3 regions of the Sphingobium agri genome follow, and region 2 is predicted to be linked to each of the others. Evidence: riboswitches for the same ligand, from Rfam matches in the RefSeq annotation. Region 2 holds a riboswitch; each other region holds the start of a gene.

Region 1 (7,354 bases), on a different contig from region 2:
GCGACGCGCCGATACCGTCGCGGAAGCGGCTGGCGAGACCCTGGTGAAGCGGCGGGAGCCACAGGGTCCAGGCGAGCGGGCCAATCCGGGCTGCGAAGGGCACGGCGACAAGGGCTAGCGGCGGGACATGCTCCGCGCACAGGCGGAGCAGGACGAGCTTTGTGAGCAATTGCAGGGCGATCGAGACGACGCCGAAGCTGCCGATGTGCGGATCAGCAAGGACGGCGGACAGCTTTTCCCGGTCATGATGCGCTGCTCCGGCCCCGTCGGCTATGTCGCCCAGGCCATCGAGATGGAGCGCTCCCGTCATGGCGACCCAGGCAATGAGGCTGAGCAAGGCGGCGATCCAGGGATCGCTCTGCAAGCCCATTGTCATGGCGGCGGCGATCGTCAGGCCGACGATGATGCCTGTTGCGGGGAACCAGCGGATAGCGGCGACGAAGTCGTTTTCGTCCGCGCCTACGTTCGGGAGCGGCAGGCGGGTCATGAGTTGCAGGGCAAGGATGAGGCGGGTCATGTCACGAGACCTGTGATCTGCGCGCCGGGATTGTCTCCGGGCCAGAAGCGCAGCGTGAGCACCGCCGAATAGGGGAGATCGATCGCCCAGGCCTGCTGATAATTCAGGCCGCAAAGCGCCGTCAGCGCAGCACGGATCGCTCCTGCGTGCGTAAGGATGAGGGTGGGCTCCCCTACGTCTAGCAGTGCCGCGCTAACACGGTGGCAGAGGTCGGACCAGCTTTCGCCGCCTGGCGGAGGATAGTCGTCGGGAGACGACCAGAAGCGGGCAGTGTCGCCGGCTGGAAGCGTGGCGGGGTCCATGCCCTCCCATTCGCCGAAGTTCAGTTCGCGCCAGCGCGGGTCGATCCGATGAGCGGCTTGGCGGTCGGTCGCGATCAGCGCGGCGGGCGCGCTGGCGCGTGCCAGGCCGGAGCTGGTCAGGCAGTCGAATGCGAGCGCGCGTGACCGATCAATGCACAGCTGCATGGCGGCTGGATCAGGCGGCATGTCCGTGTGACCGAGCAGAAGTCCGGGCGTTTGTGGTGCTCCATGCCGCATCAGGTGGAGCGTCAACGGGCTCATAGCGCGCCCGCGACGGCGGCTTGCGCGAAGGTCGCCATATGCGCATGCGCCGCGAGGGCCGAGCGGATGAGCTGTGCCGCGACGGCCGCGCCGCTTCCCTCGCCCAAGCGCATGCCGAGGTGCAGCAGCGGGTTGAGGCCGAGCTTTTCGAGCAGCCGGGCATGGCCTGCTTCGGCTGAGCAGTGGGCAGCCAGGCAATGTTGAGTGATGGCGGGATTGTCGCGCGCGAGGGGAGCGATCGCGGCGCCGCAGATAAAGCCGTCGAGCAGCACCGGCACGCGCATCATCCGCGCGGCTAGGATCGCACCTGCCATGGCGGCGATCTCCCGACCGCCGAGGCGGCGGAGCGTTTCGAAGGCGTCGGTGCAATGGGATGCATGCAGGGCAAGCGCGACGCGGACGGCCTCCGTCTTGCGGGCGAGGGCTACTTCGTCGATGCCCGTTCCCCTCCCCGTCCAGTCCTGCGCCTCGCCGCCGAAGGCGTGAAGGCACAGCGCGGCGGCGGGGGTGGTGTTGGCGATGCCCATCTCTCCGGCGAAGAGCAGGTCGCAATCTTCAGGGACCACGGCAGCGCCTGCGTTCAGGGATTCGAGGCACTCGGCCTCCGTCATGGCCGGGGCCTCGCATATGTCGGCGGTGGGCTGTTCAAGGGAAAGCGGGACGATCACCAGATCGGCTCCGCAAGCGCCCGCAAGCGCATTGATCGCCGCGCCGCCAGATTGGAAGTTAGCGACCATCTGCGCAGTGACGGACGCTGGAAAGGCGCTGACGCCCCGTGCGGAAACGCCGTGATTGCCAGCGAAGATGGCGGCGCGGATACGGTCGGCGCGCGGATACTCGCGGCTCTGCCAGCCCGCCATGAAGAGGGCAATTTCCTCCAGGCGGCCTAGTGATCCGGCGGGCTTCGTCAAAGAAGCCTGCCGCGCCGCCGCAGCGTCGATCGCCGTCGCGTCGTTCCCAGGAAGTGTTGCGAGCGCGGCCTGAAAACCGTCGCGGTCTTCAAAGCGGATCATGTGCAGACAAAGCCCTCGGGCGGCGTCCGGACGATGAAGTGCCCCTTAACCCCCTGCGGCCATTCGGCGTAGCGCACGACGCCCTCTTCGCTGGCGGCATGGCGCAGGGCATAGTCGAGGATGGCGCGCGCGGCATCCGCGTCCGGGGTGAAGTCGCCCAGCACATAACCGACCTTGCCAGGGCCGCGCACATGGACGGTGCAATGCCGCTGGCAGGCGAAGAGGCAGGGCATGTCCTGCACGGCGATCGCTTCATAGGCAGGCTCCTGCGCCTGAAGGCCACGCATGGCATCGACCAGCAGCGCACCGCCGCGGCGCCCTTCGCTGTCTTCCCGTTGGTCTGCGGACAGGCGGCAGGCCGAACAGACGACCACCGACGCGCTGTTTTCGACGGCACGCAGCATCAGCGGCACGCTTTTATAATCATCTGAACATGAAAGACGGGCATCATGGCCCTCCCTGCAAAATCGAACCGCAACGGCCCTGCCCGGCCAGTGGCGGGCAAGGCGATGGCTGTCGTCCGCGCGGGGAACCCCGTTCGTCCGGTACACCCTGTCCGGTCGAAGAACGACTGCGGCAGGCAGGTCTCCTGGCTCACGGGTCGATGCGCATCGGCCGCCTTCTCGGGAGATACTCCCCCAATGGCTGCGTGGCCGGTCCACTCACCGCTTACAGTTGCAGGGGCAGCGCGGGCATTGCACCCGACTTCCCTTTTGATCCCCAAGCGGGGAACCTGTCGCGGCGCTGCTGATAATGAGGCAGGACCAAGCCCGCAAGCGGTAGATGAAGCGGCGCCTCGTCAGCCGGGCGGCCTGCCCGCCGCCAGCACGGCGTCTGCCCGGGCCAGCACGATGATCGGCAACCCGGCGCTGGCGGCGCGTTCGGCAGCGAGGCGGGTGGGGGCGGATATGGTGACAAGCAGCGGGCAGTCGGCGAGCGCGGCCTTCTCCACCAGCTCATAGGAACAACGCGAGGACAGTAGCGCAAAGCCGCCATCCCATGACAATTGCCGCCGCCGCATCGCCCCGATCAGCTTGTCGAACGCGTTGTGGCGGCCCACATCCTCATAGGCGAGGCGGATTGCGCCATCTGCCCCCGCCAGAGCAGCGGCATGGACAGCACCGGTTTGCCGATTGAGCGGTTGATGCGCGGCAAGATCGCCCAACGCCCGGAAGATAGCCGCCCGGCCTGCGGCCGAGCGGGCTGTCACGGCGGGCAGGGGCCGCAGCGCCTGCTCCAGATTTTCGACGCCGCATAAGCCGCAGGAGGAATCGGAGACGCGGTGACGGACGCGGCCGAGCAGTCCCTCCACCCGCTCCGGCGGAAGCGTAGCGCGGGCGACGAGGCCCTGCTCCGTTACATGGACGTCAACGTCGAGCGGCGCGTCCGATGGCAGGACCAGCCGCTCGGCAAGCGCGAAGCCCTGAACCAGTTCGGCCACGTCCCCTGGCGTCGCCATCAGCACCGCATAGCCGACGCCGTTGAACTCTATCGCGACTGGCATCTCTTCCGCCAGATCGCGCTCCACGGGCGATGCGTCGCCCTCTGGGCTAATGCGGGTGAAGGAGAAAGGAGACGGCATAGCGCCGGTCTAGGCGGGCGGGATGCGCCCTGCAATATCACGCAACCATGCAACTGCCGCTTTCCTTTGCCGGTCAAGCCATCTATGCACAGCCCCGATCGCGCCGGTGCCCGAACGGGCTTCAAAGGGAATGCGGTGCGGGCTGCCGGTCAGGCGCCCAAATCCGCGGCTGTCCCTGCAACTGTAAGCGGTGAGCGAGACGCATAGCGACTTTCCGTTACCGCCGGAGGGTCAGCCACTGGGCCGGACGCTAAATCATGCGAGGCCTGGGAAGGCCATGTGTCGAGCGATGACCCGCAAGCCAGGAGACCTGCCGGCGTCTGGTCGCTCTTGCTTTGGCCCAGGGGATGGCCGGGGCACGGTATTCCGTCTGAGCGACGCGTGCGGCGGGACCGCACCGGCATGCGTGCCGGGCGCTAAGATGCGTCCGTCCGGCGCGTCGTGCTGGCCGCATAGCGGAGGTCCCGTCCAGTCTCGCTGACGCAGACGGGAGCCAAGCCGTCCGATGGTTATGCAAGTTCCGGCGCTGCGCCGCCGCGCGACATGGATGTTCGCGCTGCTGATCGCCGCCAATATCGGCCTTTGGATATGCGCCCTGATGATCTTCTCGGGCGATACGATGATGCTGGGCACCGCCCTGCTCGCCTGGAGCCTGGGCCTGCGACATGCGGTGGACGCCGACCATATCGCCGCGATCGACAATGTGACGCGCAAACTGATGCAGGACGGGCAGCAGCCGCTGACCGTGGGCCTGTGGTTCGCCATCGGGCATAGCGCGATCGTGCTGATCGCGGCGGTCCTCATCGCCTTTGCCGCCAGTGCCCTCAGCCGCGTCGAGGCGGCGGGGGAGATCGGCGGCACGATCGCCACGATCATCTCAGCAAGCTTCCTCTTCGCTATCGCGGCGATGAACCTCATCATCCTGCGGTCTGTTCTGAAGACGTTCAATCATGTTCGCAACGGTGGAAGCTATGTCGATGAGGACATGGACATTCTGCTGGGCAATCGGGGCATGTTGTCGCGCCTGTTCCGGCCGCTGTTCCGCCTCGTCACGCGTAGCTGGCACATGGCGCCGCTCGGATTTCTCTTTGGTCTGGGGTTCGACACGGCGACGGAGGTGGCCATCCTCGGCCTGTCGGCGGGTCAGGCGGCGAGCGGTCTTTCGATCGCAACGGTACTGATCTTCCCCTTGCTGTTCGCGGCGGGCATGGCGCTCATCGACACGGCGGACGGCGCGCTGATGATGGGCGCTTATCATTGGGCATTCGTGAAGCCGATCCGCAAGCTTTACTATAACATCACCATCACGCTGGTGTCGGCGCTGGTCGCCATCGTCATCGGCGGGATCGAAGCGGCGGCGCTGCTGGGCGACAAGCTGGGCCTGACCGGCGGCATCTGGTCGATCACCGCCCGTCTGGGCGAGCATTTCAACAGCCTCGGCTTTTTCATCATCGGCCTGTTCGCCGCCTGCTGGCTGGTGAGCTGGATCATCTACCGCTGGAAGCGCTTCGACGAGATCGACGTGCTCATCCCCAACAAAGGACAGACATTATGAGCAAGGTTTCCGCCACGGTCATCACGGGCTTTCTGGGTGCCGGAAAGACGACGCTGATCCGCCACCTGATCGAAAATGCGGGCGGGCGTCGGCTCGCCCTCATCATCAACGAATTTGGCGATGTCGGCGTAGACGGTTCGCTGGTGAAGGGCTGCGGCGACGAAGCCTGTCCGGACGAGGATATCATCGAGCTTGCCAATGGCTGCATCTGTTGCACCGTGGCGGACGATTTCCTGCCCACCATGCAGCGGCTGCTGGACCGGGACGTGCCGCCCGATCACATCATCATCGAAACCTCAGGGCTCGCACTGCCCAAGCCACTGGTGAAAGCGTTTCAGTGGCCCGATATCCGGACGCGGGCGACCGTGGACGGCGTCATTGCGCTCATCGATGCGGATGCGCTGGCAGCCGGGCGCTTTGCCCATGATGAAGCCGCGCTCGCTGCGGCGCGGGCGGCCGACCCGACGCTGGACCATGACAGCCCCATCGAGGAGCTGTTCGAAGACCAGCTGGCCTGCGCCGACCTGGTGCTGCTGAACAAGACCGACCTTGTCGCGCCTGAAAAGCTGGCGGAACTGGAGCAGCAGCTGGGCGGGGAAGTGCGGCCGGGCGTCCGCCTCCTGCGCACCGCGCGCGGCGAGATCGACCCCGCCGTCCTGCTCGGCCTTGGTGCGGGCGTCGAGGACCAGATTGATGCGCGCCCGTCCCATCATGATGATGAGGAGGATCATGATCATGAGGATTTCGACAGCTTCGTCCTGCAACTGGAGGAAATCGGCAATCCCGCGCCGCTGCTGGCGGCTTTGGAGAAGCTCATCACCGACCATGACATTCTGCGCGTGAAGGGCTTTATCGCCATCGCCGGGCGCCCCGCACGGCTGGTCATTCAGGCGGTGGGACCCCGCATCCAGCATCATTTCGACCGGCAGTGGCAGGCAGACGAGGTGCGCACGTCGCAGCTGGTGGTGATCGGTCAGGCCGGATTGGATCGCGCCGCCATCGAAGATGCGCTGTCAGGACAGCTGGCAGACGCCTGATGCATTTGCTGACCGCCACGCCGGGCACCGTTTCGAACGGGGATGAAGCCATCGATCTTGGCCAGTCGCCGGGCGACATCGTACTGCTGACCGTGGCGGACAGCGACCTTGCCTGCTTTGCGAGCGCGGCGGCGATGCTGGGCGATGGCGCGCCTTCCATCCGGCTCGCCAACCTTCTGCAATTGAAGCATCCCTATTCGGTCGATCTCTATGTCGAAAAGGTGATTTCCCACGCGAATTTTATCTGCGTCGTGTTGCTGGGGGGCAAGAGCTACTGGCCCTATGGCATTGAGGAAATTGCCAATGTCGCGCGCGAAAAGGGCATAGCGTTCGCCGCGATCGCCGATGGGCGGGAGGATGATCCGGAACTGCGCCTCGCCTCCACCCTGCCGCCCGAAACATGCGATCTGCTGCGGGATTATTTGCGACAGGGAGGCATCGCCAATGCGATCGCCTTTCTGAAGACGGCTGCGGGGATCGCGGGACTGGATGCGGGCTATGCCGACCCGCCGGTGCCGGTCGCCGACGCGGGGCTGTATTTGCCGGGTGTCGAGCGTCCCGTGCTGGATCAGGTGAAGGCGGGCTGGACGGATGGGCAGCCTGTAGTGCTGTTCCTATTCTACCGTGCGCTGCTGATCGCCGGGACGCTGGAGGCGGTGGACGCGATGATCGCCGGACTGCAGGCAGCGGGGCTGAATGTGCTGGCAGTGCATGTGCGCGCGCTGCGCGAACCCTTTGCGCGGGATTTCTTGGAAGGGGTGATATCGTCGGTGGGTCCTGATGTCATCCTGAACGCGACCGCCTTTGCTGCATCCGCGCCGGGCGAGCCGCGCACGCCGTCGATATTGGAGCAGGCGGACTGCCCTGTCCTCCAGACCATGTTCGCCAGCGCCGAACAGGCGACATGGCAGGACAGCGCGCGGGGCCTGGGGCCGCGCGATCTGGCGATGCATATCGCCTTGCCCGAGGTGGACGGGCGGATCTTTACGCGGGCGGTCGCTTTCAAGGCGGCGGCGCGGTTCGACGCGCGCACCGAATGCAGCATAATCGTGCCGCAGGTGCTGGCGGACAGAGTGAGCTTCGTCGC
Region 2 (7,354 bases):
ATCGCCGACGAAGCGCAACTCGCTTCCGACGTTCAGCCACCAATAGGTTGCGGTGAAGGTGAAGCCGGGAAGCTGAAGCCGGCCGCCCAGTTCCTTGCCGGTGCCGCGCACGAGCATGGGAACAGGCGTGTCCACATTGACCGCGCCGCGCGCATCGTTGGAATGGAAGCCCCGGCCCCAATTGGCATAGAGTTCGACCTGCGGGGTAATTGCCCATGCGGCCGACGCCTTGGGCGAGACGAGCGTGTCCGAGCCGCTGCCTTCACCCAACGCGGCGGCGACGGCGTCCCGGCTGCGGACATCATAATGATAATAGTCGCCACGCAGGCCGCCGGTGATGCGCAGGCCGGGAAGGGGCGTGACGGTCGCTTCGCCATAGAGCGCGGCCGAGCCTTGGTTGACGCGATAGCGGCCAAGCGAGGAGAGGAAAGCGCGCCCTGCGGTGCGGTTGACGCCGACATTGCCGATCGCGTCATAACGGTTTTCCGTGCCGAGCTTCAGTTGCAGCGCGGGGTCGACATCCCAGCGCTTTTCGCCCGTGAAACCGAGGACCCAGCGGCGGTCGAATTGCTGTATCTGCGCGCTGGTGCCGTCGGGATCGGTGTAGGTGGGGTTGGAGAACATCGTCCAGTCGTAGAATTGGGCGTACAGATTGGCGCGCCATGTCGGCTGAACGGTGGCGAGATTGCCGATAATGCGGGTGGTTTCACCGCGCGCGGACGGATCGGGCGAACAGAAGATATCGGGGCAGAGCGGCGTGCCTACGATGCGCTCGGGAATTTGCTCGGTCGGGCGCCATGTCGCGCGATAGGCGTGAAGCGTGGCGTCGATCTTCCCGGCCCCTGTGGGGAGCGTATATTTGGCGAAGCCCGCATAATGGCGCAGATGTTCAGGCTCCTGCCATGGCCCGTCATAGGCCTTGGCCTGCGCGACCAGGGTGAGATGGCCCGCACCCGCCTTTACGGTCCCGCCCGACGCCAGCCTGCGCCAGCCGAAGGAGCCGCCCTCCGCCGCGACCCATGGCCGGTCATAGCCGTCGATCGTGGTCATATAGGCCGCGCCCGCAAGCGCGAAGTCGCCGCCATCGGCGCGATAGGGACCTTTGCGAAAATCCTCACGCGCGATGATTTCCGGGATGAGCCCGTTGAGGTCGAGATAGCCCTGGCCGTGGCCATGGCTGCGGAAGTTCATCTGAACCCCGTCGATATAGGTGGTGAAGTCCGACCCATGGTCGAGGTTGAAACCGCGCAGGAAATATTGATTGGCCTTGCCGCTGCCCGAATGCTGGGCCGCGACCATGCCCGGCACGGCTTCGAGCAGTTCGGCGACGCGCAGCAGCGGGCGGACGAGAAGGTCAGCGCCGCCGACGCTGCCTTCGCTCGCCGCATGGGCGGTGCCGATCTTGTCCTCGCCCCGGCCGAAGACGATGATGGCGCTGGTGTCTTCGCCCGCGTCGGCCGCTTCGGCGGCAAAGGCTGGCAGGGGGAGGAGAGTGGCGGTCAGCGCCCAGGCGGCGCGGTGGAAATGATCGGGAAGTTTCACATCATGCACTCCGGGCGTCTGGCGACATCCGGCAAGAGACCTGTCGTCAGGCGACGACCGGCGCACGCCGACGGCCGGACGCCCCCAAGGCGGCCGCCAGCGTCACCGAAGCGGCCTCTTGCCGCTCGTTCGTCGCTCAGACGGAGTTCACCGTGCCGCGGCCATCCCCTGGACCAAGGCAAGAGCGACCAAACGCTGGCAGGTATCCTGGCTCGCGGGTCATCGCTTGATGCACGGCCTTCCCAGGCCTCGCAGGATTTAGCGTCCGGCCCAGTGACTTGCCCCAACCTGCCTGTGAGGTGGGGCGATGTGCATCGCGCTCGCCGCTTACAGTTGCAGGGACAGCCCTGGCTTGGGGAGGCGGATGCCTTCCTTACCATGTTCCCTTTTAAGCCTCTTTCGAGGCACCGGCGCGATCATGCCCGGGGGTTGCCCGGGTGAGGGGGCGATAGCGGAGGTGGGGGTGTGGGGCAAGGGGGGTGGGTGGGGATTGCTCCCTCTCCCCTTTAGGGGGGAGGGGTGGGGAGAGGGGGGCGGCGTTGGTTGCTTTACAGTCCCCTCTCCCGCCTTCGCTTCGCTCGGCACCTCGGCCAGAGTCACGTGCCTCTGGCCGACCCCTGAAGGGGAGAGGGGAATGGTGGTGCTGGGCCTTCGCGCCAATCAGTTCAGGGTCGTGCAGCGTTCTCGCTGGAGGCGGAGGGCCATGGCCTGGTAGCGGACGGCGCGTTCATTGTGGAGGGCGATGGTTGCCTGGTCGGCGCCGCGCAGGCGGGCTTCCCTGGCTTGCCGCGCTTCCTGGGCGGCGCAGGCGGAAAAATGTGACGCGTCATTGGGGCGCATGGCCCATATCCTCTCTCAAGTTTCTTATGGCTCGAACGATAACATCGGCCTGTTTCCCGCTGCCATTACGCAGGTTAACGCCGGAAAGCTTCTATTTTTTGACAGGAGCCTGGCGAATTTTCGCATAATGGAATTTTGGCTTTTCAGCGGGTTGAGCGGGAGCCCGCCTGGCTTTTTCTATCAACCGCCCCTGTTCCACGGCGCGTCGCGGAAGCTTTCGCGCAAGAATGCGATGAAGGTGTCCACGGCGGCAGGGCGGCCCGCCGCGCGGGGGTGGACGGCGTGGACGGCGAGGTCGGCGGGGCCTTCCCAAGGTTCAAGGACGCGGACGAGGCGTCCGTCCGCCATCAGATCGCCCACGTCCCAGAGCGAGCGCAGGGCGATGCCGACGCCGGTGAGGGCGAGTTCACGCACGATTTCGCTGCTGTTGGTGCGGACATGGCTTTGGCCGTCGATCAGCTTGCGCGCGCGCCCGTTGACCAATCGCCATGGCAATTGTCCTTCGGCCGCGAGCAGGCGGTGGCGCGAGAGGTCGGCTATCCTTTCCGGCGTGCCGTGGGCGGCGAGATAGGCGGGGTTCGCGCAGAGTATGCGGCGGTTGGCGGCGAGATGATGCCCCTCCAGATGGGCGGGAATGTCGCTGGTGATGCGGATCGCAAGGTCGATCCGTTCGGCGAGCAGGTCTTCATAGGCATCGGACAGGTTGAGTTGGAGGTCGATGCGCGGATGCTGTTCCAGGAAGCGGGCGACATGGGGGGCGACGTGGAGGCGGCCGAAGGAGGTGGGGGCGGAGATGCGCAGCGGGCCTGACGCGGTGCGGTGGCGATTGGTGACGCGCTCTTCCGCCTGGGCAATGGCGTCGAGGATGGCGACGAGATCGCGGTGAAGGCTGGCGCCCTCTTCCGTCAGGGCGAGGCGGCGCGTGGTTCGGTGAATGAGGCGGACGCCGAGGCGGGCTTCGAGGCGAGAGAGGCGTTTCGACATCATCGCGGGCGAGATGTTGAGCATGCGGCCAGCGGCTGAGAGGCTGCCTGCTTCCACCGCGCGGGCGAAGAGGAGATAATCGGGGTCCATTGATGATCTTTTCCTGTGAGGAACAGATGCTTTGAACCTTTATCGTCTAGTGCGAGGATGGCGGCGGGTCTATAGATTTTGGCCATAGTTTTTCGTGATGGAGAGTTGCCCATGGACGGCATGATCGAGAAATCGGGCCTGATGGTGGCCGCCGAACTGGCGCGCTTTATCGATGAGGATGTGCTGCCGGGGACGGGGATCGTGGCGGATGCGTTCTGGCGAGGCGCTGCTGCGATTTTCGCGCGGTTCGCGCCGCGCAATGCGGCTTTGCTGGAGAAACGCGATGCTCTTCAGGCGCAGATCGATGCCTGGCACGGGGAGCATGCGGGGCGGCCTTTCGATGCGGAGGCCTATCGGGCTTTCCTGACGGAGATCGGCTATCTGGTGGCGGAGCCTGCGCCCTTTTCCATCGGGTCGGGCCGGGTGGATGCGGAGCTTGCGAGCCTGGCGGGGCCGCAGTTGGTGGTGCCGATCCTGAATGCGCGGTTCCTGTTGAACGCGGCCAATGCGCGGTGGGGAAGCCTGTATGATGCGCTGTACGGGACGGATGCGATCCCGGGGGCGGCGGCGGGCAAGGGCTATGATCCGGCGCGTGGGGCGCAGGTGATTGCCTGGGCCAAGGCGTTTCTGGACCGGGCGGTGCCTTTGGCGGAGGGGAGCTGGGCGGAGTGGGCTGGCGGGGTGCCGGTGTTGCGGGATCCTGCTCAATTTGCCGGGCGGGCGGGGGATAATATCCTGCTGCGCAATCATGGGCTGCATATCGAACTGGTGATCGATGCGGGGCATCCGATCGGGCGGGATGACCTGGCGCATCTGGCCGATGTCGTGCTGGAGTCGGCTTTGTCGACCATCTGCGACCTGGAGGATTCGGTCGCGGCGGTGGATGCTGCGGACAAGGTGGCGGCCTATGCCAACTGGCTGGGGCTGATGAAGGGCGACCTGGAGGAGAGCTTCGAGAAGAATGGCGCGATGACGACGCGGCGGCTGAATGGCGACCGGTCCTATGTTGCGCCGGATGGGAGTGGGTTCACTCTGCCGGGGCGGTCATTGCTGTTCGTGCGCAATGTCGGGCATTTGATGACGACGCCTGCGGTGCGGCTGGTGGATGGGGCGGAGGCTCCGGAAGGGATTTTGGATGGCATCGTCACCAGCCTGATCGCCTTGCACGACATTCGGCGCGGCGGGCGCTTCGTCAACAGCCGGGCGGGCAGCATCTATATCGTGAAGCCCAAGATGCATGGGCCGGAGGAGGCCGCCTTCACCAATGATCTATTCGATGCGATCGAGGATCTGCTGGGGCTGGAGCGGCATCAGCTGAAGGTCGGCGTGATGGATGAAGAGCGGCGGACTTCGGCCAACCTTGCCGCCTGCATCCATGCGGTGCGGGACCGGATCGTGTTCATCAACACCGGCTTTCTGGATCGCACGGGGGACGAGATCCATACGTCGATGCGGGCGGGGCCTATGATCCGCAAGGGCGACATGAAGGGCGCGGCGTGGATCAAGGCCTATGAGGATCGCAATGTGCAGATCGGGCTGGCTTGCGGGCTGTCGGGCCGGGCGCAGATCGGCAAGGGCATGTGGGCGGCTCCGGATCGGATGGCGGACATGCTGGAGCAGAAGGTCGGGCATCCGATGACGGGGGCGAATACGGCTTGGGTGCCTTCGCCGACTGCCGCGACCTTGCACGCTACGCATTATCATGCCGTCGATGTTTTTGCCCGGCAGGAGGAGCGGAAGGCCGAGGCGGTGGCTTCGCTCGATGCGCTGCTGACGATACCGCTGGCGGCGGGGGTGAACTGGACGGCGCAGGATGTTCGGGACGAGCTGGACAATAATGCGCAGGGGATATTGGGCTATGTCGTGCGCTGGGTGGACCAGGGCGTCGGTTGCTCCAAGGTGCCGGATATCCATGATGTGGGACTGATGGAGGATCGGGCGACGTTGCGGATTTCTTCGCAGCATATCGCCAACTGGCTGCTGCATGGGGTGTGTTCGGCCGAGGAGGTGGACGCGGCGCTGCGGCTGATGGCGGTCAAGGTGGATGCGCAGAATGCGGGCGACCCGCTCTACCAGCCGATGAGCGGGCGGGAGGAGGAGAGCATCGCCTTCCAGGCGGCGCGGGCGCTGGTGTTTGAGGGGGTGGCGCAGCCTAATGGTTATACCGAGCCTTTGTTGCATGCGTTTCGGGCTAAGGCCAAGGCCGCCTAGGTCAGGAGGACATAGGCGGCGCCAGCTGCGGCTGAGCAGAGGAGGACGGGGAGGACCCCGGCCTTGAAGCGGAGGACGGCGATGAGGGCTGCCGTTGAAAGCGCCAGGGCTGGAAGGTTGATCGAGGCGAGGACGGGCACGTCGAGCGATCCGGTGGGCGTCGGCACGGCGTGGACCTTGGCGAAGAGGGTGTGGATCGCGAACCAGAGGGCTAGGTTCAAGATCACGCCCACTACAGCTGCGGTGATGGCGGTCAGGGCTGAGGACAGCGCGCGGTTGCCGCGCAGGCGTTCGATGAAGGGCGCACCTGCGAATATCCAGAGGAAGCAGGGGACGAAGGTCACCCAGGTGGTAAGGATCGCGCCCAGTGTGGCGGCGACGAGCGGCGGCAGCATCCCGGCGTCGCGGAAAGCGGCGAGGAAGCCGACGAACTGCGTCACCATGATCAGCGGGCCGGGCGTTGTTTCCGCCATGCCGAGGCCGTCGAGCATCTCGCCGGGGCGGAGCCAGCCGAAGGTGCCGACTGCTTCCTGCGCGACATAGGCGAGGACCGCGTAGGCGCCGCCGAAGGTGACGACCGCCATCTGGCTGAAGAAGCTGGCGATGCGGGCGAACACATCGTTTGGGCCGAGCGCGAGGAAAAGGGCGAGGACGGGGGCAAGCCAGAGCACCAGGAGCACCGTCGAGATCTGGAGCGACCAGCGCAGGTTCGGGCGGGCATGATCGGGAAGGGCTTCGCCGAGCGCCGTGTCGCGATCGTGGATGACGTTGCCGGACGCGGGACCATGGCCGCCGCCGCCCTTGAACTGGGCGATACCGCTGCGGCTGCCGAGATAGCCGATGAGGCCCGCGGCAAGGACGATCAGCGGGAAAGGTGCGTCGAGGAAGAAGATGGCGACGAAGGCGGCGGCGGCGATGCCGCGCATGACGTTGTTCTTGAGCGCGCGGGAGCCGACGCGGACGACCGCTTGCACCACGACGGCGAGGACGGCAGCCTTCAGGCCGAAGAAGAGCCCTTCGACGAGCGGGACCTTGCCGAGAAGGACGTAGATATAGCTCAGGCCCAAGATGGCGAGGAAGCCGGGAAGAACGAAGAGGATGCCTGCAATCAGGCCGCCTTTCGTCCTGTGGAGCAGCCAGCCGATGTAGATGGCGAGCTGCTGCGCCTCCGGGCCAGGGAGCAGCATGCAATAGTTGAGGGCGTGGAGGAAACGCTCCTCCCCGATCCACTTCTTTTCCTCGACAAGGATGCGGTGCATCACCGCGATCTGGCCTGCGGGACCGCCGAAGCTCAAGGCCGCGATCTTTGCCCATATGCGGGTGGCTTCGCCGAGCGGGATGCCGTGATCGGGCAAGGGCGTGGCGGCGGCGGAGAGGGTCGAGGCGTTGCTGCTCATCGATCGGTCTTTCGATTGCTGAAAAAGGCGTGGAACTGGTTGAGGGCGTCGCTGGCGAGGGCGATGCGTTGAAGATCATCGTCGGTGGACGCGCAGACGCCCGAGAGCATCGCGCCGAGACCAGCGGTTTCGGGACGGGCGAACTTGCCGTCGGCTATGTCGAGTTCGTGGATAATCTCGCCGATGGCTTGCAGGGCGGGATCGTCGGTCAGGTTCGCGCGCAGCAGCAGGGTTTCGAAGCTGCACCGGTCGGCTTCATGGGTGAATTCCGCGTCGGCCATGTCGAAGCG
Region 3 (7,354 bases), on a different contig from region 2:
GAAGAGGTAAGAGCATGACAGAGGCCATCCGCACCACCTGCGCCTATTGCGGCGTCGGTTGCGGCATTTCGGCCACGCCGACCGGCCCCCGGTCGGTCACGATCAAGGGCGATGAGGCGCATCCTGCCAATGGCGGGCGGCTCTGCTCAAAAGGCACGCATCTGGGCGAGACGGTGGGCCTGACCGGTCGCCTGCTGCACCCCATGATCGGCAACAAGCGCGCCAGCTGGGACAAGTCGCTGGACCTCGTTGCGAAGAAATTTCGCGACACCGTCGATCGCTTCGGCCCCGACAGCGTCGCCTTCTACGTCTCGGGCCAGTTGCTGACCGAAGACTATTATGTCGCCAACAAGCTGATGAAGGGCTTCATCGGCACGGCGAATATCGACACCAACAGCCGCCTTTGCATGTCGAGCGCGGTTGCCGGTCATAATCGCGCCTTTGGCGAGGACATCGTGCCCGCCAGCTATGACGATCTGGACGTAGCCGACCTGATCGTGCTGGTCGGGTCCAACACCGCCTGGTGCCACCCGATCGTCTATCAGCGCATTCAGGCCGCGCGGGCGGAGCGCGGGACCAAGCTGGTCGTGATCGACCCACGCCGTACGGAGACTTGCGAGGGCGCGGACCTGCATCTGCCAGTAAAGCCCGGCACGGACGTTGCCCTGATGAGCGGTCTGCTCGCCTGGTGCGATCAGGAAGGCGTCACCGACCCTGCGTTCATCGCCGACCATCTCAATGCGCCCGAAGGCTTCTGGGAGCATATCCGCACCGGCCATGATCTCTGGACCACGGCAAAGACCTGCGACATCGCGCCCGCGCTGCTGGAGCAATTCTTCAAGCTGTTCGCCGCCACCGCGCGCACCGTCACCTTGTTCAGCCAGGGCATCAACCAGTCGATCCGCGGTACTGATCAGGTCAACGCGATCATCAACGTCCACCTGGCTACCGGCCGGATCGGCAAGCCCGGCGCTGCGCCCTTCTCCATCACCGGCCAGCCCAACGCCATGGGCGGCCGCGAAGTCGGCGGCCTCGCCTCGACGCTGGCGGCCCATATGGACTTCGCGCCTGAAAATGTGGAGCGGGTCGGCCGCTTCTGGGCCGCGCCCGCCATGGCGACCAAGCCGGGCCTGAAGGCCGTCGACCTGTTCCGCGCCATCAACGAAGGCCGGATCAAGGCGCTCTGGGTGATGGCGACCAACCCCGCCGTGTCGCTGCCCGACGCGAACCGCGTGCGCGAGGCGCTGGAGGCCGTGCCTTTCCTCGTCGTCTCGGACATCATCGCCGACACCGACACCAGCGTTCATGCCGACGTCCGCCTGCCCGCCGCTGGCTGGGGAGAGAAGGACGGGACCGTCACCAATTCCGACCGCACCATCAGCCGCCAGCGCCCCTTCATGGCGCTACCCGGCGAGGCGAAGCCCGACTGGTGGATCATCAAGGAAGTCGGCCGCCGCATGGGCTGGCGCAACGCCTTCGCCTATGACCGGCCCGCCGACATCTGGCGTGAACATGCCCGCCTGACCGCCTATCAGAATGATGGCGCACGGCTCCTCAACCTCCGCGCGCAGGCGACCATCGGGAATGAAGCCTATGAGGCGATGGAGCCCTTCCGTTGGGGCGGCGACAAGCCCTTCGAGGATGGTCGCTTCTCCACCCCCGATGGCAAGGCGCGGCTGGTACTCGCCAAGCAGATGGACCTTCAGGAGCCGCTCCAACAGTGGCCGATGACGCTCAACACCGGCCGTTATCGCGACCAGTGGCACACGATGACGCGCACCGGCCTGTCGGCGAAGCTCGCCCGTCATCGGGAGGAGCCGTTGGTCGAGATTCACCCGCAGGACGCCGGGGACCTCGATATCTGCGACGGTGATCTGGCGCGCGTCCAGACCGCGCAGGGCAACAGCATCTTCCGCGTGGCATTCAGCGAGGGCCAGCGCAGGGGCGAGATTTTTACCCCCATCCACTGGACCGATCAAATCTCGACCGGCGGCCGCACCGGCCTGCTGCCCCGTCCGCTGGTCGATCCGCATTCGGGTCAGCCCGGCTTCAAGCTGACGCCCGCCAGCATCGAGAAGGTCGCCACCGAGTGGAAGGGCTTCCTGATCCTGCGCGGCGAGCAGCCCGCCAGGGTTCCCTGCCTGTGGGCGACAAAGGTCACCGTGCCGGGCGGCGCGCTTTACGAGGTCGCGGGCAATGGCGATCCCGCCCGGCTCGAAGCCTGCCTGCCCAAGGGCGACCGGGTCGAGGCCGTCGATATGTCGCGCGGCACCCGCCGCGTCGCGATTATCCGCGAAGGCAAGCTGGCAGGCGTCCTCTTCGTGACCCGCACCGGCCTGCTCCCCTCGCGCGACTGGCTCATCGGCCAGCTTGAAGCCGAAGAGGTGGGCGCATCCGTCCTCGCCGCGCGCGGCCCCGGCAGCCAGCCTGACAAAGGCCCGACCATCTGCGTCTGCTTCGACATCGGCCTCAACCAGATCGTTGCGGCGATTCGCGACCAGAGCCTGGTCGACGTGCCCGCCATCGGCAAGGCGATCGGCGCGGGCACCAATTGCGGGTCCTGCCGCCCCGCGCTTGCCAACATCCTCGCCCAAATCCCGCAGGAGACGCTCCATGCAGCCGAATGAACTTATCGCCCCCGGTGAAGTCTGGCTGGTCGGCGCAGGTCCCGGCGACCCGGACCTGCTGACCCGCAAGGCCGAAAAGCTGATGGCGGCGGCCGACATCGTCTTTTATGACGCACTGGTCGGGCCGGGCGTCCTCGACCTCATCCCGCAGGGCATCGAGCGTGTCAGCGTCGGCAAGCGCTCGGGCCGCCACAGCAAGGATCAGGAAAGCATCAACGACCTGCTCCTCGCCGCTGCCAAGGCGGGCAAGCGCGTCGTGCGCCTGAAAGGCGGCGACCCGTCGGTCTTTGGCCGCTCGGCCGAGGAGATGGATCATCTCGCCGCTGACGGCATCCGCACCCACATCTGCCCCGGCATCACCACTGCCAGCGCGGCGGCGGCAAGCGGCAACGCCTCGCTCACCCTGCGCGGCAAGGCGCGCGGCCTGACACTGGTGACCGCGCATCTGAAAGCCGGTGAGCCGCTCAAGCTCGACTGGGAAACGCTCGCCCGTCCCGGCGGCACGCTCGGCATCTATATGGGCCGTGCCGCTGCTGGCGAGATCAGCCGCCAGTTGATCGCCGCCGGACGCGATCCCGAGACGCCGGTGATGGTGGCGGTCAATGTCTCGCTGCCCACCGAACGCCTGATCCGGGGGAAGCTGTCGGCGCTTGCCTTTCTGGTGGCCACGATCAGCGACGAAGATCCGACCCTGCTTCTGATTGGTGAAGCGGTGGCGGGCACGACCATGCCAGTAGAGGCCGCCACGAGCGTCGCTCTTCAGCTTTGAAGACCGGCTCTCCGCGACCTTTGCCCTGAGCTTGCCGAACGCCCCCGAACTTAGTTGGAAGGAAGGGAGGGGGCTTCGGCAAGTTCAGCTCGGCGATAGGGTGCAACCCGCTCAGCACGATAAGCAACGTGCTCCTGCAAAGGCAGGAGCCCAGTCCCGCCCTCTGAATTGGGCTCCTGCCTTTGCAGGAGCACGGCGCAGCTAGCTTTTCGGCAATCCGGCAAGATCCTGCGGTCGATTAATATTCGGCAGGACGATATCCGCCCGCTCCACGATCCGCGCGCCGATCCGCTCCAGCCAGCCATATATCGACCGGCTATTCTCCTCAGCCAGATGCGCGTCCAGTTCATCCGCAAGCCCGGCAGGCCAGAACCCCGCCAATTGCTGCCCCTTCAACACCGCAGCGCCTTCTCCCGCCAGCGCCTCCACCAACGCCGCCGGATAGACCGGCATGTCACACCCGGTCGTCAGCACCGCGTCATAGCCTTCGTCCCGCGCATGATGCAGTGCCGCGTTCAGCCCGCCCAGCGGTCCCATATCAGGCCCGGGCCGGTCGGAGAGGCTGGTCATCCCCTCGACCGTCCGCCCGCAGACCACCACCGTCTCCACATGGGGCGCGATCGCCGCCACCGCATGGTCGATCAGCATGCGCCCATCCGCCATCAGCGCCAGCGCCTTGTCGCTCCCGAACCGACGGGATCGTCCCCCGGCAAGCACAGCGCCCAGTAATCGCATCGATCCACTCCTTGGCAGAACCCTCGCTTTCCCCTATGGCGCGCGGCGTGAGCGGGCAACCGTTCACGAAAGATCGCGCCGGAAAGGGAATGCGGTGGGGACGGTTCATCCGTCCAAGTCCGCAGCTGCCCCTGCAACTGTAAGCGGTGAGCGCGATGCACCCGGAAACCCGCATGCCTTCAAAAGGGGAAGGCGAGGGGGACCAGCCACTGGACACGCGTCCGGGAAGGCCCGTGCATCGCCGCGACGACCCGCGAGCCAGGAAACCTGCCGGCGCATGGTCGCTCTTGCCTGGGTCCAGGGATCGGCCCGGGCACGGTTTTCCGTCTGAGCGACGAAGCGGCGCAGGGCCGCATCGGTGCGCGTGACGGGATTGGCGTCTCCCTCCCTCGCGCACCGGCCGCTCGCGCGGAAGCCCTGGCCTCATGTCGCATGGCGCTCAGGGAAGACAGAATATGATCAGGACCGGAATCTCGCTGCTGGCGCTGCTTGCCGCCACCCCCGCGCTTGCAGAAGATGCAGACGAAATCGTCGTCACTGCGCTCGGCATCGAGCAGCCGACCGATGAAGTCGGGCAGGCCGTGACGGTGATCGATGAAAAGACGATCGAGACGCGCCAGAATGTCAGCATCGCGGACCTGCTGATCACCACGCCCGGCGTCCGTTTCAACCGCGCCGATGCCGTGGGCGGCGTCACCGGCATTTCGATCCGTGGCGCGGAAACGACGCAAACGCTGGTGCTGCTCGATGGCGTGAAGATCAATGATCCGAGCGTCATTGGCGATGCCTACGACTTCGGCAATCTGCTCACCGGCAACATCCGCCGCATCGAAATCCTGCGTGGCTCCAACTCGGTGGTGTACGGCAGCCAGGCGATCGGCGGCGTCGTCAACATCATGTCGGCCGAGCCAGGCGAAGGCTTTGGCGGCAGCGCATCGGTGGATTATGGCTATGCCGACACGCTGAATGCAAAGGCTGACATATCGGGCAGCACCGGCATCGCATCGGGCAGCGCGGGCGTAGCCTATTTCCGTACCGATGGCATCTCCGCGGCACAGGGCGGCACGGAGAAGGACGGTTATGAAAATATCGCGACCCACGCGAAGCTGAAGCTTGCCTTCACCGACAATCTCAGCCTCGACCTGCGTGGCTATTACATCCATGCGGACCTCGATACCGACATCTTCTTTGGCGCGCCGGCTGAATCAACGGATAGCAGCAAGCTTGACCAATATGTCGGCTATGCGGGGCTCAACCTTTCCTCTTTCGACGGTAAGTTGACGCAGCGTGCGGCGGTGACCTGGTTCCGCAATGACCGCGACTATTTCTTCGCGCCCAGTTCCGCGCCTGACTATGGCTATTCAGGCACCAACCTGCGATTTGAATATGAAGGCGTCTATCAGCCGGTGGATCAAGCCAAACTGGTCTTTGGCTACGAGCATGAGCGGCCCAAATATGACTCGTTCTTCTACGACTTCTTCACGGGCGATAAGGTCGTCAGCGGAGCAGAGGTAAACATCGACAGCGTCTATGCGCTTGCGGTCGTAAAGCCTTTTGTTGGCTTGTCGGTTACCGGCGGCGTACGCCATGACGATCACAGCCAATTCGGGGGCGCCACCACCTTTGGCGCCAACGCCAACTACACGCCCAATGAAGGCCGCACCAATATCCGCGCCAGCTATGGCGAAGGCTTTCGCGCACCTTCGCTGTACCAGATCTACGACGCCACCTATGGCAATCTCGACCTCAAGCCCGAAAGGTCGAAAAGCTATGACATCGGCTTTGATCAGAGCCTGGATGAGGGCCGCGCGATGATCTCTGTCACCGCGTTTCGCCGCGACACCCGCGACCAGATTTATTTCGACGGCTTCGCCCTGCCTTTCGGCCGCTATGTCAACCTCACCCGCACCCGTGCAAAGGGCGTGGAAGCAGCCTTGACGCTGAAGCCCGTCGATGCGCTGACGGTCGTAGCGGCCTACAGCTATATCGACGCTATCGACCGTTCCGAAGGCGGGCTCAACGAAGGCAGGCGCCTTCCCCGCCGCGCAAAGGATGCCGTCAGCGTCTCGGCGGACTATGATTGGTCGTTCGGCCTGTCGACTGGCGCAACGGTGACCATGGTCGGCGACAGCTTCAACGATGCCGCCAACACCCAGCGTCTCGACGGCTACGCCCGGCTGGACCTCCGCGCCTCGCTGCCGATCAACGAGCATCTGGAGATTTACGGGCGCATCGACAATGTCACGGACGAAGAATATGCGACCGTCTATGGCTACAGCACCTATGGCCGATCGGCCTATGGCGGCGTGCGTGTCCGCTTTTGACGGTAAAAGGTGACGGGGGTGGGCGGCCGCCCCGCTTCATCGCCGGGGCGCGGCCTTTGGCTGCGCCCTGTCTTTGCCCGCAGCATCCGCCTGGGCAATGATGCTGTGCGCGGCCTGCACATAGGCGGGGCCGCCGCAGACCGTCCAGGCTTGCGGCACACGGATGCGGGGAATGGATCGCAGCACGGGATGGTGCAGCATCTCCGTCCCCTGATCGACGATGTTTTCGCTGCCTTCTTCCACGATCAGATAGTCGGGCCTGGCTGCTATCATCTGTTCCAGCGGCACTTGCGCCAGCGCGGGCTTGCCGAGCTTTTCCGCCAGATTGACGAGGCCCGCGCGCCGGATCAGTTCATCGACCAGGGTGCCCGTGCCCGTCATATAGCCGCGCCGCTGATAATAGGCCGCGACCCCGCCGCCCTTGCGCCGGGGCAGGGCGGCAAGGTCGCGCTCCATGCCCCTGATCAACGCTTCGCCGCGCGCGCGCTGGCCGACCGCCGCCGCGACCTGACGGACCTGATCGCGGATGGCGGCGAAGCTGGTAGCGCTCGCGAGGCCCAGCTTGCGCCATCGCCCATCGGGTGCGCCGACCACGCCGCCCGCGCCATCGGGAAAGCCTATGACGAGGTCGGGCCGCAACGCCAGCACCTCTTCGGCCGGGCGCTTCAGCACCGGAAAGCGCCGCGCCTTCGCCACCGCTGCCGACAATTCGGGATCATGGCCATAAGGGCTCAATGCCGCGATCTGCGCCGGATCAGCGAGCGCCAGCACATATTGGTCGGCACAGGTGTTGAGCGACACGATTCGCCGCGGCGGGGCAGGGGCGGCGCTGGTGAGGCTAAGCGCACAAAGCGCCGCGATGATCTTTCCGCGCATCAATCCTGCCTCTGCAACGTGCC

Evidence for each region. A riboswitch is a leader RNA that binds a small molecule or an ion and turns the genes downstream of it on or off. The one in region 2 is predicted to bind cobalamin.
Region 1: another riboswitch for cobalamin. It lies ahead of MU848_RS00050 (HoxN/HupN/NixA family nickel/cobalt transporter); the one in region 2 lies ahead of MU848_RS15025 (TonB-dependent receptor).
Region 3: another riboswitch for cobalamin. It lies ahead of MU848_RS15770 (TonB-dependent receptor plug domain-containing protein); the one in region 2 lies ahead of MU848_RS15025 (TonB-dependent receptor).

The regions. Positions count from the first base shown of each region.
Region 1 is NZ_JALKHS010000001.1:3,082-10,435, forward strand. Features, by position in the region: gene MU848_RS00025 (adenosylcobinamide-GDP ribazoletransferase) at 1-517, opposite strand, end outside; gene MU848_RS00030 (histidine phosphatase family protein) at 514-1,080, opposite strand; gene cobT (nicotinate-nucleotide--dimethylbenzimidazole phosphoribosyltransferase) at 1,077-2,093, opposite strand; gene MU848_RS00040 (DUF1636 domain-containing protein) at 2,090-2,497, opposite strand; cobalamin riboswitch at 2,656-2,845, opposite strand; gene MU848_RS00045 (formate dehydrogenase accessory sulfurtransferase FdhD) at 2,893-3,675, opposite strand; cobalamin riboswitch at 3,763-4,007, shown strand; gene MU848_RS00050 (HoxN/HupN/NixA family nickel/cobalt transporter) at 4,181-5,230, shown strand; gene cobW (cobalamin biosynthesis protein CobW) at 5,227-6,267, shown strand; gene cobN (cobaltochelatase subunit CobN) at 6,267-7,354, shown strand, end outside.
Region 2 is NZ_JALKHS010000012.1:18,723-26,076, reverse strand. Features, by position in the region: gene MU848_RS15025 (TonB-dependent receptor) at 1-1,482, opposite strand, end outside; cobalamin riboswitch at 1,723-1,969, opposite strand; gene MU848_RS15020 (hypothetical protein) at 2,203-2,382, opposite strand; gene MU848_RS15015 (LysR family transcriptional regulator) at 2,563-3,456, opposite strand; gene MU848_RS15010 (malate synthase G) at 3,568-5,667, shown strand; gene chrA (chromate efflux transporter) at 5,664-7,064, opposite strand; gene MU848_RS15000 (chromate resistance protein ChrB domain-containing protein) at 7,061-7,354, opposite strand, start outside.
Region 3 is NZ_JALKHS010000018.1:36,792-44,145, reverse strand. Features, by position in the region: gene MU848_RS15785 (nitrate reductase) at 15-2,627, shown strand; gene cobA (uroporphyrinogen-III C-methyltransferase) at 2,614-3,396, shown strand; gene mobA (molybdenum cofactor guanylyltransferase) at 3,598-4,131, opposite strand; cobalamin riboswitch at 4,159-4,420, shown strand; gene MU848_RS15770 (TonB-dependent receptor plug domain-containing protein) at 4,587-6,455, shown strand; gene MU848_RS15765 (ABC transporter substrate-binding protein) at 6,492-7,331, opposite strand.